DNA from 4 places in the Paraburkholderia sp. BL17N1 genome. Region 2 is predicted to be linked to each of the others. Evidence: riboswitches for the same ligand, from Rfam matches in the RefSeq annotation. Region 2 holds a riboswitch; each other region holds the start of a gene.

What was found. A riboswitch is a leader RNA that binds a small molecule or an ion and turns the genes downstream of it on or off. The one in region 2 is predicted to bind cobalamin.
Region 1: another riboswitch for cobalamin. It lies ahead of B0G82_RS01750 (TonB-dependent receptor); the one in region 2 lies ahead of cobW (cobalamin biosynthesis protein CobW).
Region 3: another riboswitch for cobalamin. It lies ahead of B0G82_RS27915 (CbtB-domain containing protein); the one in region 2 lies ahead of cobW (cobalamin biosynthesis protein CobW).
Region 4: another riboswitch for cobalamin. It lies ahead of cobG (precorrin-3B synthase); the one in region 2 lies ahead of cobW (cobalamin biosynthesis protein CobW).

The regions. Positions count from the first base shown of each region.
Region 1 is NZ_RBIW01000001.1:389,273-396,873, forward strand. It holds gene cobT (nicotinate-nucleotide--dimethylbenzimidazole phosphoribosyltransferase) at 1-483, opposite strand, end outside; gene B0G82_RS01740 (ABC transporter ATP-binding protein) at 519-1,361, opposite strand; gene B0G82_RS01745 (iron ABC transporter permease) at 1,361-2,413, opposite strand; gene B0G82_RS01750 (TonB-dependent receptor) at 2,444-4,345, opposite strand; cobalamin riboswitch at 4,436-4,707, opposite strand; gene B0G82_RS01755 (ATPase) at 4,916-5,272, shown strand; gene B0G82_RS01760 (cell division protein ZapA) at 5,269-5,583, shown strand; RNA gene ssrS (6S RNA) at 5,717-5,898, shown strand; gene B0G82_RS01770 (EVE domain-containing protein) at 6,006-6,464, shown strand; gene B0G82_RS01775 (SIMPL domain-containing protein) at 6,639-7,370, shown strand; gene lgt (prolipoprotein diacylglyceryl transferase) at 7,468-7,601, opposite strand, start outside.
Region 2 is NZ_RBIW01000002.1:3,131,507-3,139,107, forward strand. It holds gene cobN (cobaltochelatase subunit CobN) at 1-1,881, opposite strand, end outside; gene cobW (cobalamin biosynthesis protein CobW) at 1,888-2,979, opposite strand; cobalamin riboswitch at 3,169-3,462, opposite strand; cobalamin riboswitch at 3,531-3,782, shown strand; gene cobA (uroporphyrinogen-III C-methyltransferase) at 4,021-4,797, shown strand; gene B0G82_RS33985 (cobalamin biosynthesis protein) at 4,794-5,258, shown strand; gene cobO (cob(I)yrinic acid a,c-diamide adenosyltransferase) at 5,255-5,857, shown strand; gene B0G82_RS33995 (cobyrinate a,c-diamide synthase) at 5,861-7,159, shown strand; gene bluB (5,6-dimethylbenzimidazole synthase) at 7,143-7,601, shown strand, end outside.
Region 3 is NZ_RBIW01000002.1:1,776,125-1,783,725, reverse strand. It holds gene B0G82_RS27920 (CbtA family protein) at 564-1,304, opposite strand; gene B0G82_RS27915 (CbtB-domain containing protein) at 1,316-1,537, opposite strand; cobalamin riboswitch at 1,576-1,718, opposite strand; gene B0G82_RS27910 (histidine phosphatase family protein) at 1,782-2,369, shown strand; gene B0G82_RS27905 (hypothetical protein) at 2,388-2,828, opposite strand; gene B0G82_RS27900 (alpha/beta hydrolase) at 2,928-3,950, opposite strand; gene B0G82_RS27895 (MFS transporter) at 3,970-5,328, opposite strand; gene B0G82_RS27890 (alpha/beta hydrolase) at 5,325-6,401, opposite strand; gene B0G82_RS27885 (LysR family transcriptional regulator) at 6,651-7,553, shown strand.
Region 4 is NZ_RBIW01000002.1:3,457,897-3,465,497, forward strand. It holds gene B0G82_RS35450 (cobalt-precorrin-6A reductase) at 1-88, opposite strand, end outside; gene B0G82_RS35455 (cobalt-precorrin-5B (C(1))-methyltransferase) at 85-1,182, opposite strand; gene cbiE (precorrin-6y C5,15-methyltransferase (decarboxylating) subunit CbiE) at 1,182-2,597, opposite strand; cobalamin riboswitch at 2,682-2,861, shown strand; gene cobG (precorrin-3B synthase) at 2,954-4,498, shown strand; gene B0G82_RS35470 (precorrin-8X methylmutase) at 4,491-5,117, shown strand; gene B0G82_RS35475 (precorrin-2 C(20)-methyltransferase) at 5,118-5,849, shown strand; gene cobJ (precorrin-3B C(17)-methyltransferase) at 5,846-7,549, shown strand; gene B0G82_RS35485 (hypothetical protein) at 7,565-7,601, opposite strand, start outside.

The sequences.
Region 1 (7,601 bases), on a different contig from region 2:
GCGCACCGCGCCCGCCTGCATCCCGGCGATTGCCTGGTCGCGGCTCATGGCCGGTTCACGCGCGAAGTTGCGGGTGCCGGCCATAACCGGAATGTCGATAAGACCCGCGGTGGATGGCAACGGCGTCGCAATGCCCGCGTTGACGACTTCGAGTTCGATGCCCGAGACGCGACTCAACGCATTGATCGCCGCGCCGCCTGCGAGAAAGTTGGCGACCATCTGCGCGGTCACCGCTTGCGGATAAGGGCTCACGCCCTCCTCGGCAACGCCGTGGTCGCCGGCGAACACGATCATCGCTGGGCGCCTCACGGTGGGATGCGTGGTGCGCTGGATCAGGCCCATCTGACGCGCGAGCGTTTCGAGCCGGCCGAGACTGCCGGGCGGCTTCGTCTTGGTATCGATAATGTGCTGCAACTCGTCACGCAGCGTTTGATCGAGCGGTTCGACTTCGGGCAATCCGGGCAAGCGTGGCAATGAAGTCATGAGCATGTCTGAAAGAGAATGTTGGAATGAAGCGATCAGCTTGCCGGCGTGTCATGGCCGGCAGGCGATTCGTGACGCGTGCGCGGTGCGGGAATCAGCGCCTCGTGTTCGCCGTCGCGAATCAGAATCAACGGGTAGCCGAATGCACGGCTCGCCAGCGTCTGCGTCAGCACGTCGCGCACCGGTCCCGCATACACGCCGCCCGCGCCGTCGAGCAGCAGCGCATGCGTCGCGAAACGGCGCGCGAGGTTCAGGTCGTGGCACGAAAACATCACTGTACGCCGAGGCTCGCGCGTCCACGTGGCCAGCGCTTCGAGGCAGTCGATCTGATGATGCAGATCGAGATGCGACAACGGTTCGTCGAGCAACAGCAACGGCGCGTCTTGGCACAGCACCGCCGCCAGCGCCACACGTTGCCGCTCGCCGCCCGAGAGCGACAGCACATCGCGCGCGGCGAATGCGGCGAGTCCCAACAGATCCAGCGCCGCGTGCGCCGCTTCGCGATCGGCTTCGCGCTCCCAGCCCCAGCCGCTGAGATGCGGGAAGCGGTTCAGCATCACGATATCGAGCACGCTCGCGCTGAATGCGTCGGGCGCGCTTTGCGGCATCAGCGCGCGCCGTTGCGCGAGCGGCATTGGCGGCCAGTCGGCGAGGCGCACGCAATCGAGTTCGACATGTCCCGCCGACGGTTGCAGCAAACCCGCGAGCGTGGAGAGCAAAGTCGTCTTGCCCGCGCCGTTCGGGCCGGCGATGCACCAGATTTCGCCGGCGTAGAAGGTATGCGTGAAGGCATCGAGCAAAGTGCGCGCGCCGACGCGCAAGGTCAGACGTTGCGCGCTGAGGGTCGCTTCATGAGAAGGAGCGTGACGGGTTTGCATCATCGGCGCCTGTGCAGCAGCATCCACAGAAACACCGGCACACCGATGATCGACGTGATCACGCCGACCGGCAACTGCGCCGGCGCGATCACGGTGCGCGCGATCAGGTCCGCGCCCATCACCGCGACGCCGCCGCCGAGTGCGGCGGCCGGCAACAGCATGCGCTGATCGTTGCCGAACGCGAGCCGCAGCATGTGCGGCACGACCAGTCCGACAAAGCCGATGGTGCCCGCCGTCGTCACCGCCGCGGCCGCCGCGAGCGAGGCCACCAGATACACCCGCAGACGCAGCGGCATCACCGCAACGCCTAACGCCTGCGCGGCGGCGTCGCCACGCAGCAGCACATTCAGACGCGGCGCGGCGGGCACGATCGCAACCAGCACGATGACGAGCGCGACGAGCGCCGTCCACGGCATCGCGCCGCCGTTGAGGTCGCCGGTCAGCCAGAACAGCATGCCGCGCAAGCGGTTATCGGGCGCGAGGTTGAGCAGCAAAGTAATCAGCGCGCCCCAGCCCGCCGCGATCACCGCGCCGGTCAGCAGCAAACGCGGCGACGTGTCCTGCGGTTCGCCGCGCCACAACTCGCGGCGCGCGAGGCCGAGCACCAGCAGGATCGACACGAACGCTCCGGCGAATGCGCTTGCGTCGACAATCCACCATGCGCAACCGGCGATCATCGCGACCAACGCGAAGCTCGCCGCACCGCCCGATACGCCCAATACGTAAGGCTCGGCCAGCGGATTGCGCAACAGCACCTGCAGCAACGCGCCGGCCAACGCGAGCAACGCGCCGCAGGCAAAGCCGGCCACCGCGCGCGGCAATCGCAACGTGCGGACGATTTCCGCAGTCAGGTCGGCGGCGCCGACAGACGGCGCATGCGACGGCATCAGCGCCGCCAGCACGCGCATCGGCGCGAGCGATACGCTGCCGAGCGCGAGCGACGCCATCAGCACCGCCAGCGCAATCAGGGCGAGCGCCAGCCAGATCGCGGCCGCGCGCTTCGCGCTCATCACGCGCAGTGTCGCGGGCATCGAACTCGAATGGCGATTCATCTGCGCGAACTCAACGACAGGGCGCAAGCGTCACTGCTGCTGCCAACCAACCGTGAGATACGCACCACGCCGTGGCGAGTTATACGAGTAGGCCGTTTCATAGTCCTTGTCCAACAGATTCTGGATTTGCGCGGCCACGTACCATGCTTTCGTGATGTTGTAGCGCGCCGACAGATTCACCACGCCATAGCCGCCCAGCTTGCCGCTGCTGTCGTTGCTCGGGCCGCTCACGATCCATTCGCCGCCCACCCGCCACCCGGCGATGCTGCGGTTCACCGTCAGCGCCCCGAAGCGCCGGGCGCGCCGCACGAGGTCGGCATCGTTGTCGAGGTCGACGGGATTTTGCAGCGTCAGCGACGCGCGCACGTCCGTCTTGCCGACATGGCCGCTCCACGATCCTTCGATGCCCTGCACCTTCGCATGGCCGACGTTCTCGGCCAGATAGATGCCGGGCGTCACCTGCTCGTAGTTAATCAGATTCGAATAGCGCGTCTGGAATGCGGAAAGGCGCATCACGCCGAGCGCATTCGATGCGTACTGCAGCGCGGCTTCGATCGAATGGCTGCGCTCCGGCTGGATCGCCGGATTGCCGCTGATCGGATAGTACAGATCGTCAAAGCTCGGCGCGCGAAACGAATCCGAATAGCTTGCGGTCACCTTCCAATGGCCGGTGATGTCGAAACCGTAGCCGAGATAGTAACTGTTCGCTCCGCCGAAATCGGAATACTGGTCGCGCCGCACGTTGGCCTGAAACTGGTTGCGCCCGAAGCGTCCCGTATAGCCGACGAAGCCCGAATCCACATGACGGTCCGGCGCCGCGAACGTGTCCGAATCGAGGCTTTGATCGAGATGCTCATAGCCGACCTGCAGTTTCTGCTGCGCGGCCAGCGCGAAATCGTTCTGCCATGTGTACTGGCGATTGTCTGTATCGAAGCGGCCGTTGTACACCCCGTTGGTGTTCGACACGCTGCGGTCGTCGCCTTCTGCGACGATGAAGTGCGTGGTCCACCAGTCGGTCAGCTTGCCGTTCGCGAACACCGAGACCTGGCGCACCTTGCTATACAGGTTGTTCAGATCGGTCGGCACGCCGTACGCGTTGTCGTAGCTGTTGTTGCCATTCGACTGCAAGTAGCTGGCGCCGGCGTCCCATTTGTCGTTGAACTTGTGGCGCAGCGAAGCCGAGATACTCTCGTTCAGATAGCCGTTCGCGTTCGGATTGGCGCTGGGCGCCTCCTTCGTATTCAGCGACGAGAAGCCGTCGTCCTTCGAACGCGCGAGCGAAATGCTGAAGGTCGTGTTGCCGTCCTTGTCCAATGCACCGTTCACGCCCGCCTGCTGCGTCTGCGTGTGATAGCTGCCGTAGCCGAGCGAAAAATTGAAACGCGGCGGGTGATCGCCGCCGTTTTTCGTGAACACCTGCACCACACCGCCGATCGCGCCCGAGCCGTACAACGCCGACACGTTGCCGTTCACCACCTCCACGTGATCGATCTGGTCGAGTGGGATCTGCGCGAGTTGCGACGCACCCAGACTCACCGAATCGACGCGCACGCCGTCGATCAGCAGCAGCGATTGCGTCGACGACGCGCCGCGCAAAAAGAGGCTCGTCGTCGAACCGGGGCCACCTGTGCGCGAGATTTGCGCGCCGGGCGCGAGTTGCAGGAGGCCGGGCAAATCGGTCGCGGTGGTGTCGGCGATATCCTGCTGATCGAACAGCGAGGTCTGCGGGATCGTGTCGGCGAGCGCTTGCGGCGCGCGATCCGCGGTCACCACCACGGGCGACAGCACCGCCGAAGAGGACACCGAACTCGAAGAATCCGCCGACGGAGACGAAGCAGATGAAGCAGAAGATGAAGACGCGACTTGCGCGTGCACGACGATCGGCAGGCTCGCAAAGGCGAGCAGCACCGCGCGGGCGAAGGGGGACAGCATGGGGTGAACGTCCTGTGGATAGCGTGCGCGGCCCGCTTCCCCGCAGGCCGATGCGTAACGAGGCGCCCGCGTATTTAACATTTTCGCGCGGGACGTGCCTCTCCCTCTGGCCGGTATCCGGGCTGGCGACGCATCGATCCCGCCTTCCCACGCGAGACGCGCAGTGGCACACTCGCGAGTTGAACTTCCAGCTCGCGAGCGGGATCGACTTGCATGACGAATGCGGTCGCTTACCGTTGCGGGGGCAGCGCAGGTTGGCGCGTTTAGCTGAATCCAGATGAACCGCGCGCCCTGCTTCCCGTTTAACTGCGTGGGCCGTTGAAAAAAAGCCGCACGCGGGCACCAGAGTGCGGGCAGTTTAGGAGCGGCCTCGGAGTCCGTCAAGAATGGTGAGATCGCAGGCCATGTGTTCTGTTAAGTGCAGGCTCTTGTCCGACGCGTGAGTACTTTTTCATCATATGGTCGATAAAAAGCCTGCACAAAGCGATGTTGTTACGTCTCGAAACGAGACAATTGTCGGAACCTGCGACATTCCGCGCTAAAATGCGATGTCTTTAGAGGACGCAGCAGATGCTCACCGAACTCGAAACACTTTCACAAAATATCGGCAAGCTGATCGCGATCAGCCAGCGCCACAATGAGGCGCGACTCGCGCTCGAAGAGCAACTCGCGCAATCGCGCGCCGACGCCGAAGCCACGCGCACGGAACTTGCAATGCTGCGCGAGGAACGTAACGCGCTGCAGGCGGAACGCGACGCGCTTTCGGCGAAGATCGACGACGCACAAGTGCGCCTGAACGCGATCCTCGAGAAGCTGCCGCGTGCGCGCGCGCACAGTGAGCCGGACAACCAGCTCGATCTGCTCGAGCCGGCTCAGCAAGTAGCCGAAGCCGGGAGCGACGTGACCCGCCACGGAGAAAATGCATGACCACCAAGCAGATCGAAGTATCGATTCTCGGCGTGCCCTATCGCCTCGCCTGCTCGCCGCAAACGGAAGCGGCGCTGCTCGAAGCGGTTGCACGCGTCGACGCCGAAATGTCGAAGATCCGCAATAACAGCAACGTGCGCGGCACGGATCGCATTGCCGTCATGGCTGCGCTGTCGCTGGCATCGGAACTGCTTAGACTGCAATCGAGCGTGAGACACGGAGAAGCATTTCCCGCTGAAGAAATCCGGCGTACAATGCATCAAATGAACGAACAACTAGGTACTGTGATTGAGCAGTACAGCGTGCAATAAGGTACATGTGTTATCGTGCTGCCGGTCCTGAGATCGGCGGCGGATTCAAACGGAATGTGTGAGCACAAGGTGTGCAAGATTCAGCAAACGTTTGAGTTCAATCGGTAGTTCGTTTTTCAGCTTCATCGGTTTAGCTTCCCTGCCTGGTTCGCCAAGGTCATATATTCCTTGAACCAATGCCATGTGCACGGTTGCGGAAATTTGTAGCACGGGTGTGCGCGTCACTCTGTCTGATGTACCCGAAGTGTTGCTAACTGCGACCAATTCTGAACCCCCGGTTCAGGATGCCGGCCTAGCGGCTAAGGCGGGGACCTTATTTAGAACGGCATCGGACTTCGGTTCGGTGCCGTTTTTCTTTGGGCGCTGTTTTTTGTTGGCCGATTTCTTCCGCATCTTCAACCCCTTAACGTTCAATTCGATTCATGCGCTACTGGCTAATGAAGTCCGAACCGGACGAAGCAAGCATCGACCATCTCGCCAAGGCACCGCATCGCACATTGCCGTGGACCGGCGTGCGCAACTATCAGGCGCGCAATTTCATGCGCGACATGATGCAGGTCGGCGACGGTGTGCTGTTCTATCACTCGAGCTGTCCGGAGCCTGGCATCGCGGGCATTGCGGAGGTATCGTCCACTGCGTATCCCGACCCGACGCAGTTCGACAAGAAGAGTCCCTACTACGACGCGAAGTCGTCGCAGGAAACGCCCCGCTGGGTGCTCGTCGATGTGGTGTTCAAGAAGAAGATTCCGCTTATCCCGCTCGCCGCGTTACGCGAGCACGACGAACTCGCGGACATGCGCGTGCTCGCCAAAGGCAACCGCCTGTCGATTACACCGGTGACCGAGGCCGAATGGCGATTCATCACCAAGCGGCTCGCCTGATCGTGCATGCCTGATGAATGCGTGGCGTGTATTTGTGCGCACGCAAACGTTAAAGCAACGTCAAACCCGGGAACCAAGCTCAGGTTACAAGCGCCTAACGATCTCGCAAACGCCATGCCACGGCGCGGCGGTTGCACCAATCGTGCACAACCTGTTCAAGCAAGGAGTCCAACAATGACGAAAAACACCGCACGTGCACTCGCTTTCGCCCTCGTCTGCGCCGCGCCCGCCGCGCTCGCACTGACGCCGGCCATGGCACGCGCGCAAAGCACCGGCCAATATCAGCCGGCCGGCGTGCTGTCGTTGAACGCGCAGGCCAGCGCTGAAGTGCCGCAAGACGTCGTCGATATCACGCTGTTCTACGAGCAGGAAGCGAGCGATCCGTCGGCGCTCACGTCAACGCTGAACCAGCGCGCCGATTCGGCGCTGCAAAGAGCCAAGGGTGTGAGCGGCGTGACGGCGCGCACGGGCTCGTTCTCGATCTATCCGTCCACCGACCGTGACGGGCGCATTTCCGCATGGCGCGGCCGCACGGAGATCGTACTCGAATCGCACGACTTCGCCGCGGTGTCCAAGCTCGCGGGTCAGATGGCATCGATCATGCAGGTCGGCAATGTGCAGTTCTCGCTCTCGCCTGAAGCGCAGCGCGCGGCGGAGCAGAAGCTCACCGGCGAAGCGATCAAGTCGTTCCGCGAGCAGGCCGCTTCGTCCGCGCAGGCGTTCGGCTACAGCGGTTATTCGATTCGCGAGGTCAACGTCGGCCACAACGGCGTGATGCCGCGTCCGGTGATGATGATGAGCGCGCGCGCCATGGGCGCCGACGCAAAGGCCGCGGCACCGGTGCCGATCGAAGGCGGAACGTCGACGGTAACCGTCAATGTGTCCGGCTCGGTGCAGATGAAATAACGCTTCCTGGTGGTAGAAGCACTGCTTCGACGCAGTAAAAGAAAAGCCGCTCGCGCGGCTTTTCTCATTGACCACTCGCCACGATAAACCGTAGCGGTCAGTTCGCGCTGACCGCCTGCGCCGGTTCGTGGCGCGCGCGGCGATAAGACCACACCAGCATGCCGATACCGACGACGATCATCGGCAGCGACAGCCATTGGCCCATGGACAAGCCCATAGCCAGCAGGCCGA
Region 2 (7,601 bases):
GCGCTCCAGGTCCTGCAAAGGCCCGTAGCTTTCGGCGCGCGTGAGCGGCGGCATTAAATGATCGATGATGACAGCCTGTGCGCGGCGTTTCGCCTGGCTACCCTCGCCCGGATCGTTGACGATGAACGGATACAGATGCGGCATCGGCCCGAGAATCAGATCGGGCCAGCAGGTATCGCTCAACGCGACGCTTTTGCCGGGCAGCCATTCGAGATTGCCGTGCTTGCCGACATGCACGATTGCGTCGATACCGAACTGGTGACGCAACCAGAAATAGAACGCCAGATACGCATGCGGCGGCACGAGTTCGGCGTCGTGATAGCTCGCGTAGTCGCCCTGCTCGCGCGAACGCGCCGGTTGAATGCCGACGAACACCTGTCCGCAACGCCAGCCCGCGATCATGAAGCGGCCGCGTCGCAGCGTCGGGTCGAGCTCCGGCGCGCCCCAACGCGCGTTCAACGCCTGACGCGTTTCGGTGGGCAAAGCGTTGAAGTGCGCGAGATAGTCGTCGAGTGCGAGGCTTTGCAGTGCGGGACGCAAATCGCGCACGACCGGATCGTTGGTCACGCCTTCGGTAAGCTTTTTCAGCAGCGCATCGCCGCCCAAGGGCAGATCGGCGAGACGATAACCTTCGTCGCCCAGCATCGACAGAATGCCGACTACCGATGCCGGTGTATCGAGTCCCACGCCATTGCCGATGCGCCCTTCGCTCATCGGATAGTTGGCGAGGATCAGCGCGAGTTTCTTGTCCGCGTTATCGAGTGAACGCAAACGGCACCAGCGGCGGCTCAGTTCGGCGAGAAAACCCACGCGTTCAAGGTCCGGCTGATAACGCACCACGTCGACCTGAGTATGCGCACAGCGGTACGCGAGTCCCTTGAAACTGATCGCGCGCGTGATGATGCGGCCGTCCACTTCCGGCAGCGCGATATGCATGGCGATATCGCGCGAATTGAGGCCCTGATTGTCCTTGACCCAATCGTCGCGATTGCCGCCGCTCAGGATCACCTGGAGCACCGGCGCATCACCGGCGAGCGCGAGCGGCTCGGGGTCGTCGATCGCGGACGCGGCGAATGCGGTCGTATTCAGCACCAGCGCCACCTCGTGCTGCGCGCACAGCGATTGCACGACGTCGCGGCTCATCGCATCTTTCAGCGAGGTAATCGCGATCGGCAGCGGATTCAGACCTTGCGATTCGAGTGCGTCGATCAGCGCGTCGAACACCGCCGTGTTGGCAGCCTGCAGATGCGCCTTGTAGAACAGGATCGCCGCAACCGGTGCTCCCTGTTTCCAGCGCGCCTGCCAGTCGGCCATGGTCGGCGTATCGCGCTCGGGATGGTAGAGCGTGGCGGCGGGCAACGCGCGCGGCGGCGCAGGTTCGCGTCCGCAGCCGAAGACGCGGTGGGCGATACAGCGCAGGAACGCCTCGGCATTTTGCGGGCCGCCTTCACGCAGATAGCGCCACAGTTGATGGCACAGATCCGCGCTTGCCGTGCTGCGCGCGAGCAGGTTCGGATCCTCCTGCAGATCGCCGGAGAACATCGCGAGCGTCTGCTGCTTGCGCTCGGCGAGCGCCACCACCTGCTCGATGCCGTAAGGCCAATACGCTTCGCCGCCCAGATGATCGACCACCACCACGCGCGCATGCTGCAAGACGTCTTCGAGATAAAAATCCACCGACGCCGGTTGCCGCAAATACGTGACGTTCGCGAGCCGCACGCTCGGGAAGCCTTCACCCAGCCGCGGAAAAACGCTCGCCAGCAGCGACAGCGTGGTGTCGGCGGAGCTGAGCACCACGATATCCGCGGGCTGCTGATCGATCCGGATCACGCCTTGCGTGTCGTCGACGAAACCGCCCGGCGTGGTGCGCAGCAGATGCATATGCGCTTACGCCTGCTGCGCTTCGACGCTCGACGGCATGCCCAGCGCCGCGTCGAACGCACGTTGCAACGCCGGCTGATCGAGGTCTTCACCAATCAGCACGAAGCGGCTCGGGCCGCTTTCGCCGGCCTGCCAGCGTCGATCGAAATAGCTGTCAAAGCGCCGCCCAACGCCTTGAATCACCAGACGCATCGCCGCGCCCGGCAGCGCCGCGAAGCCTTTGACGCGATAGATGGTGTTGGTTTCGACCAGCTGTTGCAGCGCGGCGATCACCGCCTCGCGCGACGACGCATTCGCCTGCACGACCACGGAGTCGAACTCGTCATGATGGTGGTCGGCGTCGTCGGCGGAGCCGTGGTGATCGTGACGCAAGTGGATCGTGTCTTCCGACGCCGCTTCGAGGCCCAGCAATGTATGCAGATCGAGCTGGCCCATGTGTGTGCGAACGATCTTCACTTGCGGCGGAATTTCCTCGCGGATCGAAACTTCGACCGCGCTTTGCTGCGCGTCGTCGAGCAAGTCCGTTTTGTTCAGAATCACCAGATCGGCCGCCGACAACTGGTCTTCGAACAGTTCGTGCAGCGGCGACTCGTGATCGAGATTCGGATCGGCCTTGCGCTGCGCATCCACGGCAACCGGATTATCCGCGAACTGGCCGCTCGCGGCGGCCGGGCCGTCGACCACGGTGACCACGGCATCCACGGTGAAGCTGTTCTTGATCTGCGGCCAGTTGAACGCCTGCACCAAGGGCTTCGGCAACGCCAGACCCGACGTCTCGATCAGCACGTGATCGATCTGCTCGCGGCGCTCCACGAGCTTTTCCATCACAGGGAAAAACTCTTCCTGCACGGTGCAGCACAAGCAGCCGTTCGCCAGTTCATACAGTTGGCCTTCGGTCTCGACGCCGTTTTCATCGCAACCGATGCCGCAACCCTTGAGGATTTCCCCGTCGATACCGAGTTCGCCGAATTCGTTGACGATCACCGCGATGCGCTTGCCGCCCGCATGCTGAAGAATATGCCGCAGCAGCGTGGTCTTGCCGCTGCCGAGAAAGCCCGTGACGATGGTGACGGGGATCTTGCGCATTTGAGTTTGCATCGTGAGGTCCATCCGTAGGAGTTGCACGTGCACGCCGGCGTGTTTTTCAGCGCATGCCGAGGCAAACGGAGCACACGCCCGGCCAGCCGCGACCATAACAAAACACGGGGACGAAAGTCGGCGTTGCCGCGACAACAGAAAAACAGAAAGCGGGAATGAGTCATGAACGCAGCGCCGCATCCCCGCGGCGTTCGTCCTTCGTTATCTGGCCGGTATCCGGGCTGGCGAAAGCGCCGCTTCCCCTTCCCGGACGAGTGATTTCTCGCCCAGTGGTGATATGCCGACGCGGCCTTGCGCGTGGACATCGAAGCCGGCTCCGCGGCGCTAACCGACTGCGTTTGACACGGCAGTTAGCACCACATTTCGCTTACCGTTGCGGGGGCAGCACAGGTTGGCCCGATCCATGGCAGGTGGGCACCCTGTTTCCCGTTTAACTGCATGCGCACGAGCGCGCACACGAGCACCAAAGTGCGTGCGAGTGTAGGCCCGCGGCCCGGTGCCGTCAAGGAAACCCCAGGCCGCAAGCGCTTATCGGACGGGGCGCCATGTGCTATCGTATGCGCGCGTTTGGTGCCCGCACATGCATTCGCGTGTGCAGTTAAACGGGAAACAGGCAGCGCGCCATGCGCTTAACCTGTGCTGTCCCCGCAACGGTAAGCGACCTGCGGCGCGATGTTGAATCGACTTGCGCCGCGCATGCGTTTTTTTAAGCCACTGTCCGGCAATTTCCAGCGAATGCGGACGGGAAGGCAAAGCGCGTGAGGCCGCCAGCCCGGATACCGGCCAGACGCGGAGGCGGCGAACCTCAGGGCAACATCGCGCCGCCGGCCGCCGGAATCCGCGAGGGACGGATGCGAAGGCGCTAAAGCACGACGCAGAGTGTCCGCGTAGGCGAGTTTCGTGTGAAACTCGCTACGAACCACGCATTGCGCCATGCCTGAATCCGTAGCACTGCATGACCCCAACGTCCGCCGTCTGGCGACCCTTCGCGCTTTACCCTTTCCCGCTTGTCACGACATGGCGCCCGCCGTGCACGCCGCGATGACCCGCGCCTGGCTGATCGGCGCCGGCCCCGGCGACGTCGAACTCATGACCATCAAGGCCACCCGTGCATTGGCGCAAGCCGACGTGGTGCTGGTCGACGATCTGGTGAATCCTGAAGTGCTGCAGTTCGCGCGCGCTGACGCACTGATCGTCTACGTGGGTAAACGCGGCGGTCATCCGTCGACACCGCAGGAAGACATCGTCGCGCAGATGCTCGAACATGTGCGGGCCGGGCGCAGCGTCGCGCGTTTGAAAGGCGGCGACCCGTTCGTGTTCGGCCGTGGCGGCGAGGAACAACAGGCGCTGCACGCGGCCGGTATCGAGGTGGAAGTCGTCAACGGCATCACGGCGGGAATCGCGGCGCCCGCGGCGATCGGGATTCCAGTCACGCATCGCGATCACGCGCAGGGCGTCGTGTTCGTCACCGGGCACGGCGCGGGCAGCGGCGAGCCCGACTGGGCCGCACTCGTGGCCACGCGCATGACGCTTGTGATCTACATGGGCATGCGGCGGCTCAACGATATCGTCGGCGCGCTGCTCGCGGCCGGCATGAGCGTCGACACGCCGTGCGCGGCGATCGAATCGGCCACGCGTCCCGAGCAACGCCATGCGCTAGCGCGGCTCGGTGAATTTGCCGACACCGTTGCGCGTGCCGGACTTGGGTCGCCGGCGATCGTGGTGATCGGCGGGGTGGCGTCGCTCGCATTGGCGCGTGAGGCGGCGCATGCGGAACGCGCTGCAACGCCGCTCGCGGACGGGACGGATACGCGATGAAAACGCTGAGCGTCGGCATCGGTTGTCGTTTGCACAGCTCGGCTGAGCAGATCGAAGCCGCGGTGCGCGGCGCGCTCGGCGCGCATTCGTTCGACGAAATCCGTACCGTCGCCTCGCTCGACATCAAAGCCCACGAGGTGGGCCTCCTCGAATTCTGCGCGAGTCATGCGCTGCCGCTGACACTCTTCAGCCTTGAACAGATTGCGGCGATGCACGTCGCGGTGCCTTCGGCGGCAGCGCGCGAGCACCTCGGCGTGGACGGCGTCTGCGAGCCGTGCGCGCTGCTTGGCGCGACGGCCGACGTCGCAGCCGGGCTCGGTGAATCCGTCATAGGCCATGCGCCTCGCGCCACGCTCCTCGTGCGCAAAACCGTTTATGCCGGCGTCACCGTGGCGATCGCCTCAACCACCGCTCACGCCGAACACCCAGACAACGACACACAGCAACAGGACCTGCCATGAAGACCGACCCCGAATCGCATCAACGCATGACCGAGCGCCGCCGCGAAGGCCACGAGAAAAAACAGGCCAACGCCACCGTCGAAAAAGGCCTGCTGATCGTCAACACCGGCACCGGCAAAGGCAAAACCACCGCTGCGTTCGGCATGGCCGTGCGTGTGCTCGGCCACGGCATGCGTCTCGGCGTGGTGCAGTTCATCAAGGGCGCGTTGCACACGTCGGAGCGCGACTTTCTCGGCGCGATCGCCAACTGCGATTTCGTCACGATGGGCGACGGCTACACCTGGAACACGCAGAACCGCGACGCCGATATCGCGACCGCGCGCAAAGGCTGGGACGAAGCGCGTCGCATGATCGAAAGCGGCGAGTACCAGATGGTGATCCTCGACGAGCTGAACACGGTGCTCAAGTACGAATACCTGCCGCTCGACGAAGTCCTGTCGGTAATCGCCGCGCGCGCGCCGATGCTGCATGTGGTGGTGACCGGCCGTCACGCGCCGGACGCGCTGATCGAAGCCGCCGACCTCGTCACCGAAATGCGCATCGTCAAGCATCCGTATCGGGAGCAGGGCGTGAAAGCGCAGCGCGGCGTGGAGTTCTAAGCGATGGCCGCGTGCCCCGCCCTGTTCATCAGTGCGCCTGCTTCGGGTCAAGGCAAGACCACGATCACGGCGGGACTCGCGCGCTACCATCGGCGGCTGGGGCGACGCGTGCGCGTCTTCAAGACCGGACCGGATTTTCTCGATCCGATGATTCTGGCGCGCGCGAGCGGCGCGCCGGTCCTCTCGCTCGATCTGTGGATGGTAGGCGAAGCCGCCTGCCGCACGCTGCTCGCGCAGGCCGCCGCCGAAGCCGACCTGATCCTGATCGAAGGCGTGATGGGTCTGTTCGACGGCACGCCGAGCAGCGCCGATCTCGCCACCGTATTCGGCGTGCCGGTGCTCGCGGTGATTTCGGCGAAGGCGATGGCGCAGACCTTCGGCGCGGTCGCCTTCGGTCTCGCGCAATTCCGGCCGCAGGTGCCGTTTTACGGCGTGCTCGCCAATCGCGTCGGCTCCGCGCGGCATGCGCAGATGCTGGAAGAAGCGTTGCCGCCGGATCTGCGCTGGTGCGGACACATTGCCGCCAGCGATGAAATCGCACTCCCCGATCGTCACCTCGGCTTGCATCAGGCGCAAGAAATCGACGACCTCGACGCGCGACTGGATCACGCCGCTGACACTTTAGGCCGCACCGCGCTCGCCGAATTGCCGCCGCCGGTCGAGTTCGGCACACCGACACCCGAGATCCTGCCGCGCCTGCTTGACGGCAAGACAATCGCCATTGCGCGCGACGCCGCGTTCTCGTTCATCTATCCGGCGAACGTCGCGTTGCTGGAAACGCTCGGCGCGCAAGTCGCTTTCTTCTCGCCGCTCGCCGACGAAGCCCTGCCGGAACGCACCGACGCTGTGTATCTTCCAGGCGGCTACCCGGAACTCCACGCCGCCACGCTGGCCAGCAACACGCACAGCGCGGCGAGCATCCACGCGCACGCGGCGGCCGGCAAATCGCTCGTCGCCGAATGCGGCGGCATGCTGTATCTGCTCGACCAACTCACCGACACGCACGGCGTGACCACACCGATGCTCGGCCTGCTGCCCGGCCACGCGACCATGCAAACGCGCTTCACCGCGCTTGGCATGCAGCAGATCGACAGCCTGCATGGGCCGATGACCGGCCACACGTTTCACTACTCGAAGCTGAACACGTCGCTCACGCCGCTGCGCTCGGCCACCAGGCCGCAGGGCGACGCGCCCGGCGAGGCTATTTATCGCGCCGGCTCGATCGTGGCGACTTACATGCACGCTTACTGGCCCTCCAACCCGGCCTTCACGGCCGCCCTGTTCCATGGCGAAGCCTTTTAACGATTCCGAGCGCGACGCCGTTTACCGCGCGATCTACGAACGCCGCGACATGCGCCATTTCGTGCGTGATCCGGTCGATCCGGCCGTGCTGCAGCGTCTGCTCGACGCCGCGCATCACGCGCCGAGCGTCGGCTTCATGCAGCCGTGGCGGATCGCGCGGATCACCGATCCCGCGCTGCGCACGGCTTTGCACGATGCGGTGGAAAGCGAACGGCTCGCCACCGCCGATGCGCTCGGCAAACGCCGCGAAGAGTTCATGAAGCTGAAAGTGGAAGGCATGCTGGACTGCGGCGAACTGCTGGTGATGGCGCTGATGGACGGCCGCGAGCGCCACATCTTCGGCCGGCGCACGCTGCCGGAGATGGACCTCGCGTCGGTGGCCTGCGCGATTCAGAACATGTGGCTGGCCGCGCGCGCCGAAGGTCTCGGCATGGGCTGGGTG
Region 3 (7,601 bases), 1.4 Mb from region 2:
GCAGGACTATTTCGCAATAACGCTGGGAAATGTCAGCGACGTCCAGTTGCATTGACGGTTATCTACCCCGTCCTGAGCATGTTATGTATCGTGCATCGACACGGGCCATCGGGCTGGCGTCGGCGCAGGCAACGAGAGAGTGTCCGCAGATCAGGAGGGGAATTGTGCCGACATGCAGAATCAATGCGCGGGTCGTGTACGCAGCCCTGACATCGGACAAATCCGGGAACGCGCAGCAAGCAACCTGATAAAAAAGGGCGACCGGAGTCGCCCTGAATGGTCACGCAAAACACCTGCCCTGTCCCGATGGTGCGGACAACCGGAGGCCGTGTGCAGCAACCAAGTTGTTAAATTCGAACGGAACAGATGTTTGTAGCTCTTGAGCATCGCGGGCGAATTTATCCACAGAAATTGTTCAGAAGCCTGTGGATAACCACCCCACAACCGCCCCAACTCCTTGACGCAGAACCCATCTTGACCGCTGCGCGCAAACTGCGGAGAGCGAAGCACGGCGAGCGAACCGTTGAGCGAAACCGCCGAAGCGGCCGCACTCGTCATGCCAATCAAGCCGACTTCACCGCCGACCGCCCCGCCACCCGCATCAACGCAATCCGCTCGACCAGTGCGCCAAACAGCAGCCCGATCGTCGCCCACATAATCGCCTGCATGCCGAGCGCCGCGACGCGGAATTTCCACAGCAGCACCGCCGGGAAAGCCTCCGGCACTTCGTTGATCGCGGGCATCGACAACTGCACCGCCGCGATGATCACAATGAACACCACCGCCCCCACGATCGAGCCGTTCCACGCGCCAAGTTTCATCGCCGCACGGCGCCGCACCTTGAGCGAGAACACCATCGCCGCCAGCGAGATCGCAATCATCAGGAAGAACAGCCCCGTGCGCGTCCCGATCGTCTCAGGGTCGCCGACCGAGGGCGGGTTCGCCGGATACTTCAGATTCGGCACGATCGCGAGCGCAATGAACGCGCCAAGCGCAAGCCATGCGGACAACGCGCGCGGGCTCAACGCGCCCACTCGGCCATAAGCGTAAGCGAAGACCAGCGAGAACAAGCCGCCGAATGCCGCGCCGTAAGTCAGCACGCCAGTCAACAAGCCGATACCCCGCTGCGTGTCGCGGCTCACCATCTCAGGCTCGGGCGCCTCGCCTTTCGCGGCGTCGGCCTTTTCTTCGAATGAAATGGCCTGATTGACCTGCGGCTCGCCCACCACCCGCGCGAAGCCGAACGTGAGGAGTCCCGAGGCGATGCCTGCAAGCATCCCGCGTACCAACAATTTACCCACCATGGTCGACTCCGTTAGTGGCAGGGAAAGCCGAGCAGATGGCGGCCGTCGTGCACGAACTCATGCACGTACATGCCCGGCACCAGCGAGGTGGCACCCTGTTCCGCACCCACGAAGTAAAGCGCGAGCAGCAACAGCAAACCGCCGAACACGACCCAGGGCAGCAACTCGCGCAGCGGAATCGGCGTGGGTTGAGCAACAGGCTGATTGGCGGGATCGAAAACAGCTTCGGTCATGATGGACATCTCCTGGGGTAACGCGCCCCGATAGTCATTGCAGAGGATTGGTGCGAAGCTCAGGTCTGGCTTTCGGCTTGTGCTGCCGATTACAGTGGCGCGACCGCGCCGGGCTCTCACCGGCTTCCGCGCTTCGCAGTCCCGCTATTCTACGCGCTAAACTTCGGCACCCGGCAACGCAAAACACACGTTTCATGCCGCCGGCGTTGGGCTTCGGGACGTGGCTTGATAGGACATGAACGGAATGGACACAAGGCTGTTACTGGTCAGCCACGCATCGACCGCGGCCCAGCGCGCAGGCCGTTTTCCCGCCGACGATTCACTCGACGCCCGCGGCCTCGCCGAAGCCCAAACCCACGCCGCACGCTTGCGCCTGGCGATCGCGGAAGAGTCACCGGCTTTCGTCAGCCCGGCCGCCTGCGCGCGCGAAACGGCGACGGCGCTGGGCCTCACGGCGTCGGTCGACGCCGGCCTGGCGGATCTGAACTACGGCGCATGGCAAGGACGGCGGCTCGCCGACCTCGCCGCCGAAGCGCCGCAAGACGTCGCCGCATGGACGCGCGATCCGGACGCCGCGCCTCACGGCGGCGAGTCGTTCAGTCAACTCGTGAAACGGGTAGGAGGATGGCTCGAAGCGTTGTTGGACGGCGAGACGGATCGTGCATCGAGCAACGTGGTCGCCGTCACCCACGCGCCGGTGCTGCGGGCAGCGATCGTGTATACGCTCGGAACATCGCCCATCGTTTTTCCGCGCATTGAAATCGCGCCACTTTCGATCATCGAGTTGCGGCACTCGTCGCGCGGCTGGACATGGTGGCCGGCGACACACTAGCCGCTCTAGCCCGGCGGCTTACTTACCCGACACCACCAGACGCAGCTTGTTCGACCCGGTCGGCGTCAGTGTGATATCGGTCCGCTTACCCTTCGCGCCCAGATAAAAGTGCTGACGTCCCGGCGAATTCTGATCGTGCGTCGCGTCGGGCAGACACGATGCGACGTCCGCCGCGACAGCTTGCAGCGCGTCGGCATTCGATCCGGCGTCGTGATGCGGCGTCCACGTGCATTGATAGGCACCGTGACTCGCCGAACATTGCGCGTCGTCGCCGTAAGGTTGCGCGACGCCCTTGCCGTCGTCCGACGTCAATGAGGTGAGCCCGCCAGGGGCCGCCGCGACGATCCGCTTCAGGGATGTGCAAGGGCTAGGCGCATCGTCGGCATACGCACCGCCGGTCAGCAAAACGCCCAGCGACGCAGCGGCGAGCGCGGTGGCAAGCAATCGGGTTCTGTTCATGTCGGCGCGGTCCTTGAAGTCACTCGCAGGTACAAGCGCGGTAGCACGCTTCATACCCAGGAAGGCCGACTCCTCAAGACCGCGCTTCGGTCACCGTCATTACAATCCCGTACCGAATAGAGCCGCCAGCCCCTGCGCCGATCCGAAAATCCCCTTGGCATCGTGCCCGACACCATCGATCACAAACGTCCGATGCGTCGCCAATCCTTCGGGATGCCGCAACGCCATATAGCGCGTGTAAGCCAGGCCGCGCCCGAGCCGGTGTTCACCTTGCGTCAACGCGGCGCACGAGCGGTCGAGTGCCGGATGCTGCGGATCGCAATCCGCGCCGCCAAGCAGCACGGTCACGTCACGCTGCGCGTAACGCGCTTCGAGCGTGGCCGCTGAAGCCGCGTCGCGAGAGTAAGCGGGCAAATCCTCGAGCCCATACTTCCAGCGATTGAACGACGGACACCTCGCCCGATCGAATGCCGCAAACTCGCCGGACACAGCAGACGCAACCGGCCCAACCGGCCGCATTGCATCGAAGTACACATACGACGAAGGATTCGCGACCACATAGCGCAGCGCGATACCGCGCGCCGCGAGGGACGCCTCGTCTCGCGCTACCACTGCGTAGCGCTGCACGACCTGCGCGCCGCCCGAGTGTCCCGCGATCACCACCTCGGCGAGCGACGCGAACTGCTCGCGCGACGCCAGCGTGTCCACAATCGCGTCGAGCACATCGAACGAACTGATCGGCGCGGGACCTTCGGCGTTCTCGCCAGCCATCCAGCTCGTCCAGTCCCAATGCAACGTGGACGGCGGCAGTTCATGCGCGTCGACATCCGCGGTCGCGAGAAACTGCGGCACGATCAGCAGCGTATCGGCTACGCTGGCGCCGGCGAGTGCGCACGAACGCTGCGCGAGTTCGAAATACGTGTCGCCGTTGCGCAGGCGGCCATGAATCAGAATCACGGCGCGTTGGACATCGCGCGTCGGCGCGAGCCAATCGCCGTTGGAAAACACCGGCACCGTGCCGCTGCCGGCTCGCGTCGTGACGCTCAGATGCCGGCTCGCCACGACCGCGACCGGATGTTCATTCGGCGCGCGTTCGTCGTCTGTGATGAAAGGCTGGGTCATGCAATAGGCTCGTGGTCGATCAATGAGTGGCGGGTCTAGCCGCCGCGCCGCTCGACATGCGTCCGGCGCGCGTGAAGTACACCATCGCGAGCGACACGAAGCCGGCAAAAATCAGGTAAAACGCGGGCGTGAGGCTGCTGCCGGTCACGCGCGTCAAGCCGGTGATGGTGAGCGGCGCCATGCCGCCGAACAGCGTCACCGCAATGTTGTACGACAGCGCCACGCCCGCCGAACGGCTGCGCACGGGGAACAAGGTCGCGAGCATGCCGGGATGCGCGCCGGACATGGCGGCGAGGAACAGCGTCGCGATCATCTGCGCGATGAACAGGTGCCCCGGCGTCGGATTCGTCACGACGAAGTGATAAAGCGGATACACGCAGACCATCCACGCGATCACGATGGGATAGAACAGCCGGTATGCGCCATAACGATCGGCGAGCTTGCCGGACAGCGGAAACAGAAACAGATTCAGCACACCGGACACGAACGCGCCGAGCAACGCGGTGGACAACGGCAAATGCAATTGCCGTTCGACATACACCGAGAGATAGGAATGCCAGACATAATTTGTCGCCGCGCCGACGATAATCACACCCATCGCGCAAATCGCCGCGTCGCCGTTGTCGCGGAAGAACTGGCGGATCGTGACGCGCGGCGGTTTGTCCTTGTGTTCGAGCAGCCGCTCGAACTCCGGTGACTCGGCCACGCGATGCCGGATATAGAAGCCGAACGGCCCCGCCAGCGCGCCGAACAGAAACGGCAAACGCCAGCCCCACGCCACCAGTTGCTCATGCGTGAGCTGCGTGGTCAGCAGATAGCCGACGCCGGACGACAGCAGCAACGCGAACGCTTGCGCCGACATGTTGAAGCTGCCGTAAAACATCTTCTTGTGCGAGGGCGCGTACTCGACCAGCATCGCGGAAGCCGTCGCGAACTGTCCGCCCACGGATAGCCCTTGCAACAAGCGAGCAAGCACCACCAACAGCGGCGCAGCGATGCCGATGCTCGCATAGCCCGGCGTGAGACCCATCAGCAACGTGCTGGCCGCCATCGAAATGATCAGCAGCGAGAGCGCCTTGCGTCGCCCCGCGCGATCCGAGTAGATGCCGAGCAGAATGCCGCCGATCGGCCGCACGATAAAACCGACGGCAAACGTCGCAAGCGTCAGCATGATCGACACGAAGCCGCTGCCGCCGGGAAAGAACACTTGCGCGATGATCTTCGCGAAGTAGCCGTAGATCAGAAAGTCGAACCACTCGAGTCCATTGCCGAGCACGGAGGCGAAGATCGCGCGCCGCACCATCGACGGACTCAAGCTGTTCGGTGCATCGGCTCCAGCCGCGACACCGTCGCGCTGATTGAAGGCCGCTTCGCTCATTGCCCGCATCCCGAAGTGTTGAACATTGCTGACAACGCGCATACCGACGTCAACATGCGCGCACCGTCGTGCCCCACGCCCGGCACGATATGAAAGTGCTGCTTCAGGCCGTCTGGATGACGCGACTGGATATACCGGTAGTACGCTTCTGCGCGCGCCACGCGTTGCGGCCCTTGCGCTTCGGCTGCGCAGGTTCTGTCGAGCGCGCTCTGCTGCGGATCGTCATCAGCGCCGCCGACGAGGTAGTCGACCCGGCGCGACGCATAGATCGCTTCGAGTTGCGCGGGCGTGCGGTCGTCGAGATACGGCGGCCGGTTGTCCATGCCGTATTTCCATTGATTGAAGTCGGGACATTGCGCGACATCGAACGGCGCGGCAATACCTTGCGCGTCAGGCCGTTGCGCATCGAAATACGCATACGTGGACGGGCTCGCCACCAAGTAACGCACGTCGATGCCTTCGCCGGTCAACGCGGCGATATTACGCGCCGCGACGGCGTAACGCTGCACGACCTGGCCGCCGCCCGAATGCCCGGCGAACACCACATGCCGCAGATTGGGGAACAGCTTGCGATCGGCGAGACGCGCGACGATCGCATCGAGCACCTCGTACGAACTGATCGGCAGCGGCGCGCGCGCCGCTTCGCCGCCCATCCAGGCGTCGCCGGTCCAGCGCAGGAGATCGGCGGGCTCGTCGTGTACGCGCGTGTCGAGCGTGGCGAGGAACTGCGGCGCGATCAGCAGCGTAGCGTCGGGGTCCGCATGCGCGGCATCGCGAGCATTCTGTGCGGTGCGAAAGTACACGTCCGCATTGCGCAGCTTGCCGTGAATCACGATGACCGCGCGCGTCACCTGCGGCTGCGCAACGTTCCAATCCTTCGACAGATACAGCGGGAATTGCGCTTGCCCTTGCGGCGTGTCGAGCGTGAAGCGCGTGTTGGAGATCGTCGCCACCGGCTTCAGATGCGGCTCGTAAGCATGGACCGCGAACGCGGATTGCGCAAACGTCATCAGCACTGCCGCGCCTGTCGACATACACAACGCCGCAATACGTCGTGAACGATTCAAAGTCATGCAGCTTGCTCCTGATCGCCGTGCACAGTCTTGAACGCGGCGCATCGTCAAATCCGTCGTAGAGAAACCGAATACTCGGAACCGGAGGCGAATACCGACCGTCACACCGGCCTGGTTCGGACGGAATGCGATGGACGAGATCGTAGGAGCGGACATGGTAAATGTAAAATACCTGTTTCATGCACCATTCATATTTAGTATGTATGGCATCGAACCGGCCTTCATGTGCTGGTGAGGAGACGAAACACCATGGAGCTGCGGCATCTGCGTTACTTTCTGACGGTCGCCGAAGAAGGCCAGTTCACGCGCGCGGCAGAAAGGCTAGCCATGCAACAGCCGCCGCTCTCGCAGCAGATTCGAACGCTGGAAGAAGAGATCGGTTTCGAACTCTTTGTGCGCATGCCGCGCGGCGTCACCTTGACGCCGGCCGGTCAGGCCTTTGCGGAAGACGCGCAACGCTTGCTGAAAAATCTGCAGCAGTCCGTCGAAAGGGCGAGCCGGATTGCGCGTGGAGAACTCGGCACGATTTCCATCGGCCTGACCAGTTCCGCGTCGTTCCATCCATTCACGACCGAGGCGATCCGCGCGTTTCGCGCGGTCTGCCCCGAAGTCGCCGTGGACCTCGCCGAGTTCAACGCGGCGGAGATCATCGAGCGTCTGGCTGCGGGCCAGATTCAGGCGGCGTTTCTACGCAAGCCGGTCGACGCCCGCGAGGGCGTGGCGTTCGAGTTGCTGCTCGACGAACCGATGGTCGTGGTGTTGCCGGTGGGTCATCCGTTGCTCAAGGGCAGGAAGCGGCCGCAAGTGTCGCTGAAAGCGTTGGCGCACGAAGACTTCATTCTGGTCCGCCGTCCGGGCGCACCCGGCATGTATGCCGACATCCTCGCCGCTTGCCGGCAAGCGGGCTTCGTCCCGCGCATTGCCCGCGAAGTGCCGCGCATGGTGTCGGGCATCAACCTCGTGGCGGCGGGTCTGGGCGTGACCTTGGTGCCCGCTTCCATGCAGCGTTACGACCAGGTGGGCACCGTGTACTGCACGCTCGCGGACCCTTCGAAACTCAGCGCGCCGCTGCACCTTGCCTATCCCGCGGCACTGCACAACAGCGCGGCCACGCGCTTCATTCAACTGGTGAAGGAGCGCGCCGGCGCATGAATCCGTCAACCGGCACGGATTTTGCATTCTCGCCGTACCGGCTGAATA
Region 4 (7,601 bases), 330 kb from region 2:
GACTATACACGTGCTCGGGCGCGAGTTGCCGCGCGATCCGCAATGCGTCGCCTGTGCCGCCGAGCAGCAGAATCCGCTTCGTTTTCATTGCGCGGCTCCGATCAGCTTACCCTCGCGATCGATCGCGAACATTTCGACGTTGACCTGCGGCGGCACGATCTCGCGCGCTACCGCCAGCGCATGCCGGCAGACGATATCGCCGAGCGGCACCTGCCGCGCGTGCGCCAACGCGACCGCCTGCTGACTCGTGTTGGCTGCGCGGATCGCCGCCTGAAGCGCGTCGTCGGCGCCCTGTTCGGCGGCCCATTGCGCGAGCCGCTCGAGGTCGATGCTCGAATTGCGGCTATGCAGATCGAGATGGCCCGCCGCCAGCTTGCTGAGCTTGCCGAAGCCGCCGCACACGCTCAGGCGCTCGACCGGCGCGCGCTTCATATGCTTGAGCACCGCGCCGACGAAGTCGCCCATTTCGATCAGCGCGATATCCGGCAGGCCGTAGTGCGCGCGCATCGCGTCCTCGCTCGCGTTGCCGGTGCAGGCGGCGAGATGGGTATAGCCGTTGGCGCGCGCGACGTCGATCCCCTGATGAATCGACGCGATATACGCCGAGCACGAAAACGGACGCACAATGCCGGTGGTGCCGAGGATCGACAGCCCGCCGAGAATGCCGAGACGCGGGTTCATCGTTTTCAGCGCGAGCGCTTCGCCGCCTTCCACGCCGATCGTTACTTCGAAGCCGCCGCCGTACGCATGCTCCGCCGCGAGTTCGGCCAGATGCTCGGCCATCATTCTGCGCGGCACCGGGTTGATGGCGGGTTCGCCGACCGGCAGCGTCAGCCCCGCGCGCGTCACCGTGCCGACGCCCGGCCCCGCGCGAAATATCACGCCCGCTTCGGCGATGAGGCGCACGCGCGCGAAGACGAGCGCGCCGTGCGTGACGTCGGGATCGTCGCCGGCGTCCTTGATCGTGCCGGCTTCCGCGCCTTCTTCGCCATTCCCGATCAGGCGGCAGAACACCAGCGGCATCGGCACATGCTGCCCCTTCGGCAACACGATCTCCGCCACTTCGCTGACGACACCCGCGAGCAACAGACGCGCCGCCGCCAGCGACGTCGCGGTGGCGCAACTGCCGGTCGTGTAGCCGCTACGCAGCGGCGCGGGTTGTTCGGGGGTTTCTTCGCGCATCAGGGTTCTGGCGATGGGTCGGTGGGGGTGGCGCCGGTCGTGTTCGTCGCTTTCGTCGTGTTGGTCGAGTTGGTCGTGTTGGTGACATTCGTGGCGCTCATACCGCTTCCGGCACTTGCGGCACGCCTGGAATTCGGCACATTCACCGCATTCGTCGCATTGGTTGCGTTAATCACGGTTTCGGTTCCCACGAGGTTCACGCCCTCGCCGCTCGCCGGCTTCGTCACCTCCAGCAGCGTGATCGGCAACGCCTGCCGCCACGTATCGAACCCGCCAAGCGGTTGCGCGTCCGCCAATGCGATCCGTGTCAACGTCCCGCCATGCCGCTCGCGCCACGCCGTCAACGCCGCCTCGCCTTGCAACGTCACCGCATTGGCGACCAGCCGCCCGCCTTCGCGCAGACCTGCCCAGCATGCCTCCAGCACGCCCGGCACGGTCACGCCCCCGCCGATGAACACGGCATCCGGCACCGGCAACCCCTGCAGCGCCTCAGGCGCGCGCCCCGCCACGAGTTGCAGCCCCGGCACACCCAACGTATCGCGATTGTGTTCGATGAAACGTTGCCGTTCCGCGTGCCCTTCAATCGCAATCGCGCGACAGGTGGAATGCGCGCGCATCCATTCGATGCCGATCGAGCCGCTGCCCGCGCCCACATCCCACAGCAATTCGCCGGGCGTCGGCGCGAGGCGCGCGAGCGTGATCGCGCGCACGTCGCGCTTGGTCAACTGGCCGTCGTGACGAAACGCATCGTCGGGCAAACCGCAGGTCAGCGGCAGACGCGGTGCACCTTCGGTAGCACGGCAGTCGAGCGCGATCAGGTTCAGCGCGGCCACGTCGCCCGCGGACCACTGATCCGCGCGGCCGTCGATGCGCCGCTCCAGCTCGCCGCCCAGGTGTTCCAGCACACTCATGCGGGTCGCCCCGTAACCTCGTGCGTTCAGCAATGCCGCGAGCGCCGCGGGCGTGCGCCCGTCCGCGCTGAGCACGAACATGCGCGCGCCGTCGTGCAGATGCGCGTTCAGCGCGGGCAACGGCCGCCCCACCAGCGACACCGTCGCGACATCCTGCAACGGCCAGCCGAGCCGCGCGGCCGCCAGCGACAACGACGACGGCGCCGGCAGCACCCGCAATTCCCCCGCCGGCAATTGCCGCGCGAGTGTCGCGCCGACGCCGAACAGCATCGGATCGCCGCTCGCCAGCACGCACACGGCTGCGCCGCGCTCGGCCAGCAAGGGCGCGAGATCGAAGGGACGCGGCCAGGCGGCACGGCGCGCGGCGAGACGCGCGGGCAGCATCGCCAGATGACGTTCGCCGCCGTACACCACCGACGCTTCCAGCAAGGCCCGCCGCGCGGGCCGCCCCAAGCCGGCGAAGCCGTCGTCGCCTATGCCCACCACCGTCAGCCACGCGGGCATGCATCCATCCTCATTCTGTGTCTTCAAATAATGCGCTGTGCCACGCCGATCAAAGCGTCCAGCCTCGTTGTGCTGTTCGAAAAAAGGCATAATACAGCCGCCGGTGCCCTTCGGGGCCGAAGAGGGAACACAGTGCCACTGTGGCTGCCCCCGCAACTGTATGCAGCGAGTCCGCCTGCGCTCCACGCCACTGGTTCGACCGGGAAGGCCGCAGCGGACCATGACCTGCCAGCCAGGAGACCTGCCGGCGAGACTGTTCGTGCCAGCCAACATCGGGCGGGGTGTACCGATGCCGCAGCCATGCCCGCCTCACGGCATGCTCGGGCCGTCGCGCGACGCTAAACCCGGTGTCCGTCTTGAATCAAGCAACGCCCTCCACCGTTTTATCCGACGCGGCCGCCACGCTGCGGCCCTCGGCGTGTCCGGGGCTGCTGCGCATCGTCGCCGCGCGCGACGGCGGGATTTGCCGGATCAAACTGCCCGGCGGCGAATTGAGCGCGGCGCAGGCTCGGGCGATCGCGGAGGCTAGCGCGCGGCACGCGGGCGGGGTGATCGAGTTGACCAATCGCGCGAATGTGCAGGTGCGTGGCGTGAAGCGCGGTGAAGAGGCGGCTTTGATCGCGGCTTTGATCGACGCCGGTCTTGGGCCGATGCCGGCGAACGGCGTGGCGGGCCGTGCGAACACGATGGCGGCGGCCGACGCTGTGAATGAATGGGCCTCGAAAGCCCCGGACGCAGCAGCGCAGCGAGTGGGCACTGCCCACGCACTCTCCGCCGCAGTCTCGGCCGACGACGTCCGCAACGTCATGATCAGCCCCGCTGCCGGACGCGATCCATTCGCGCTGTTCGACACACGCCCGCTGTGCGCCGAATTGCTCACTATGCTGCAAAGCGAAGCGCGTTTCGCGGCGCTGTCGCCGAAATTCGCACTGTTGCTGGACGGCGGCGAACGGCTCGCGAGAGTGGACCATCCGCACGATGTGTGGCTGGCGGCGTCGCAAGAGGCGGACGGCGTGCGGTTCGTGTTCGGGTTCGCGGGTTGTCCGCCTGTGAGCGCCTATGCCGGCGCGCTTATGCAACGCCAAAGCACCGTGCTTGCAAAACCGGGCGTGAACAACACAGGGGCTCTAGCCGCAATCCTGCCTTCACAAGTCCCGGCACTAGTACGCGCGCTGCTCCTCACATTCCTCGACCTCGCCGCCGCCGACGCCACACGCATGCGCCACCTGCTAACCGCGCATTCCGTCGACGCAGTACTGCATCACGCCCAGCGCTATCTCGACTTCCCACTGACGCGAAACGCGAAGCTCGCCAACTGGCACCGCATTACACCAGCCGACGCCAACCTTCGCCTTGGCGCTCACGCCCAACGCGTGCCCGGAGCCTGGCACGTCGGCGGCCAGCCACCGCTGGGACGTCTCGATGCAGACACGCTAACGGGACTCGCCACGCTGTCGCAACAGCACGGCAGCGCCACGCTTCACCTGACACCCTGGCAAAGCGTGCTATTACCCGACATCGCCACGCACGCCGTTCCGATCTTGTTGTCCGGCCTGAACGCCCTCGGTCTCGCCTGCGATCCCGCACACGCGATCACGCACCTGATCGCGTGCGCCGGATCGAGCGGCTGCGTGAAGGGCCTCGCCGACACCAAGAACGACGCGTTGCGCCTCGCGGCTCGGCTGCCAGCCGGCGTGGACGTGCATCTGAGCGGCTGCTTGCGCTCGTGCGCCGCCGCGCATTGCGCGCCGTTCACGCTGCTCGCCGCCGCGCCCGGCCTGTACGACCTTTATCGGCGCGACGGCCGGCCCGGCTTCGGCCAGTGCGTCGCGCGCCAACTGACGATCGGCGAGGCCGCCGACCTGCTCGAACGCCTCGCCCGGAGTGACACCGATGCTTGATTACATTCGCGACGGTCAGGAGATCTATCGCCAATCCTTCGCGACGATCCGTGCGGAGGCCGACTTGTCGCGCATTCCCGCCGACCTCGAAAAACTCGCGGTGCGCGTGATCCACGCATGCGGCATGGTCGATGTGATCGACGATCTGCAATTTTCCGCGGGCGCGGGCGCGGCGGGCCGCGCGGCGCTCGCGCAAGGCGCGCCGATCCTGTGCGATGCCGGCATGGTCGCGCAAGGCATCACGCGCGCGCGGCTGCCGGCGAACAACGAGGTCATCTGCACGCTGACGCATCCAGACGTGCCGTCGCTCGCACGTGAACTCGGCAATACGCGCTCGGCGGCCGCGCTCGAATTGTGGCGGCCGCAGCTGGCGAGCGGCGTGGTCGTGATCGGCAATGCGCCGACCGCCCTGTTTCATCTGCTCGATATGCTCGACGCCGGTGCGCCCAAACCCGCGCTGATTCTCGGCTTTCCAGTGGGTTTTGTCGGCGCGGCCGAATCGAAAGCCATGCTCGCGGACGACAGCCGCGGCGTGCCCTACGTGGTGGTGCATGGCCGGCGCGGCGGCAGCGCGATGGCGGCGGCCGCCGTGAACTCGCTCGCCACGGAGGTCGAATAAATGACGGCGCAAGGACGTTTGTTCGGCCTCGGCGTCGGCCCCGGCGACCCGGAACTCATCACCCTGAAGGCGGTGCGCTTGCTGAAGGCGGCGCCGGTGGTCGCGTACTTTGTCGCGAAGGGGAAGAAGGGCAACGCGTTCAGCATCATCGAAGCGCATTTGCACGATGCCCAGCAGCATCTGCCGCTCGTCTATCCCGTGACCACCGAAGCGCTCGAACCGCCGCTTTCCTATGAAGCGATCATCGCCGACTTCTACGACACCGCCGCGCAAATCGTCGCCACGCACCTCGACGCAGGCCGCGACGTCGCCGTGATCTGCGAAGGCGATCCGTTCTTCTACGGCTCGTACATGTACCTGCACGACCGGCTCGCGGCGCGCTACGAAAGCGAAGTCGTGCCCGGTGTGTGCTCGATGCTCGGCGGCGCCGCCGTGCTCGGCGCGCCGCTGGTGTATCGCAATCAAAGCTTGTCGGTGCTCTCGGGCGTGTTGCCCGAAGACGAGTTGCGTCGCCGTCTCGCCGATGCCGACGCCGCCGTCGTGATGAAACTCGGCCGCAACTTCGACAAGGTGCGGCGCGTGCTCGGCGAACTCGGTCTCGCGGACCGCGCGCTTTACGTCGAACGCGCGACGATGGGAAATCAGCGCATCGTGCCGCTCGCCGAAGTCGATCCCATGGCGTCGCCGTATTTTTCGCTGCTCGTGGTGCCGGGGGAAAAATGGCAAGGATGAGCGCACCCGCGATCGTCATTCTCGGCGCGGGCGCGCTGGCGACGGCGCGGCGCATCCAGGCGCTGTACGCGGGCAGCCAGGTGCATGCGTTGCAGGGACGCGTCGAGGCGGACGTGCCGTACAGCGAACTCGGCGCGCATCTGCGGGAACTGTATGCGCTCGGCACGCCGATCGTCGCATTGTGCGCGGCGGGTATCGTGATTCGTTGTCTGGCTCCGTCGTTGTCGAACAAGGGCGTCGAGCCGCCGGTGCTGGCCGTCGCCGAAGACGGCAGCGCGGTCGTGCCGCTGCTCGGCGGTCTCGCCGGCGTCAATGTGATGGCGCGCGAGATTGCCGCGCTGCTGGCTGTGCCACCGGCCATCACGACGAGCGGCGAACTGCGTTTCGGCACTTGCGTGCTGAATCCGCCCGAGGGCTATACGCTCGCCGATCTCGGCCAGGGCAAGCGCTTCGTGTCGGACCTGCTGGCCGGCGAGAGCACGCGCATCGAAGGCGAAGCGCCGTGGCTCGATGACGCGCAACTGCCCCGCTCCGACTCGGCGCGTCTTGCGATTCGCGTGACGCCGCGTGCATGGGACGGGCGCGAAGACGAGCTGGTGATTCATCCACGCAGCGTGGTCGCAGCGGTCACGGCCGTGGATGGCGAAATCGCGACACGCGTGCGCGAGGCACTGGACGCGCAGGGTCTCGCGCCGCTGTCGCTCGCGGCATTGCTGGCGTCTTCTGAGCGCATGGCCGACCCGGCGCTGATCGAGGCTGCAGCGAACCTGAACGTGCCGTTGCGTTTCGCGCTGACACGTCCCGACGATGGCGCGCCGCCGGCCAACCTGCTGCACGCCGCCTTGCGCATTCCGTACGAGACGCTGCACAACGACGCGGCGGCAGGCGTCGCGCTCGCGTTGGCGCCGCTCGCCATCGATCCTGACACGATCGGCCGCGCGCGTGGCCGACTGACTGTGATCGGCCTCGGCCCCGGCAGCGCCGATCTGATGGTGCCGGCCGCGCGCACGGCACTCACCGAAGCCACCGACATTCTCGGCTACGACACCTACGTGAAAATGGCCGGCCCATTGCGCGCCGACCAGCGCGTGCACGGCACGGACAATCGCGAGGAAATGCAACGCGCGCGGCATGCGTTCGAACTGGCGAGCGAGGGACGTTCCGTGGTGATGGTGTCGTCGGGCGATCCGGGTGTGTTCGCGATGGCGGCGGCGGTGCTCGAAGCGTTAGAGTCGTCGCTGAACACGGACTGGGCGGCGGTCGAGTTGTCGATCGTGCCGGGTGTATCGGCGGCGATGGCAACGGCGGCGCAAGCGGGTGCGCCGTTGGGTCACGACTTCTGCATGCTGTCGCTGTCCGACAATCTGAAGCCATGGACGATTATCGAAAAGCGTCTGAGGCATGCCGCCGAAGCGGATCTGGTGATGGCGTTTTATAACCCGATTTCGCGCGCACGGCCGTGGCAGTTGGATAAGGCGCTGGATATTGTGCGGGAATATCGTGCGACGCAGACTCAGGTGGTGCTGGGTCGTGATATTGGCCGCCCCGGCGGCACGCTGCGCACGCTCACGTTGGGCGAATTGCGTTCGTCCGATGTGGATATGCGAACGATGGTGATCGTGGGGTCGTCCATGACGCGGCGGTTTGGCGTTGGCGCCGGCGGCGCCGAATGGGTTTATACGCCGCGGTGGTATGAGTGACTGGGCAGGCGGTGGTTATGATGTTTTCCAGTGGATGAACCGGCGCATCGCG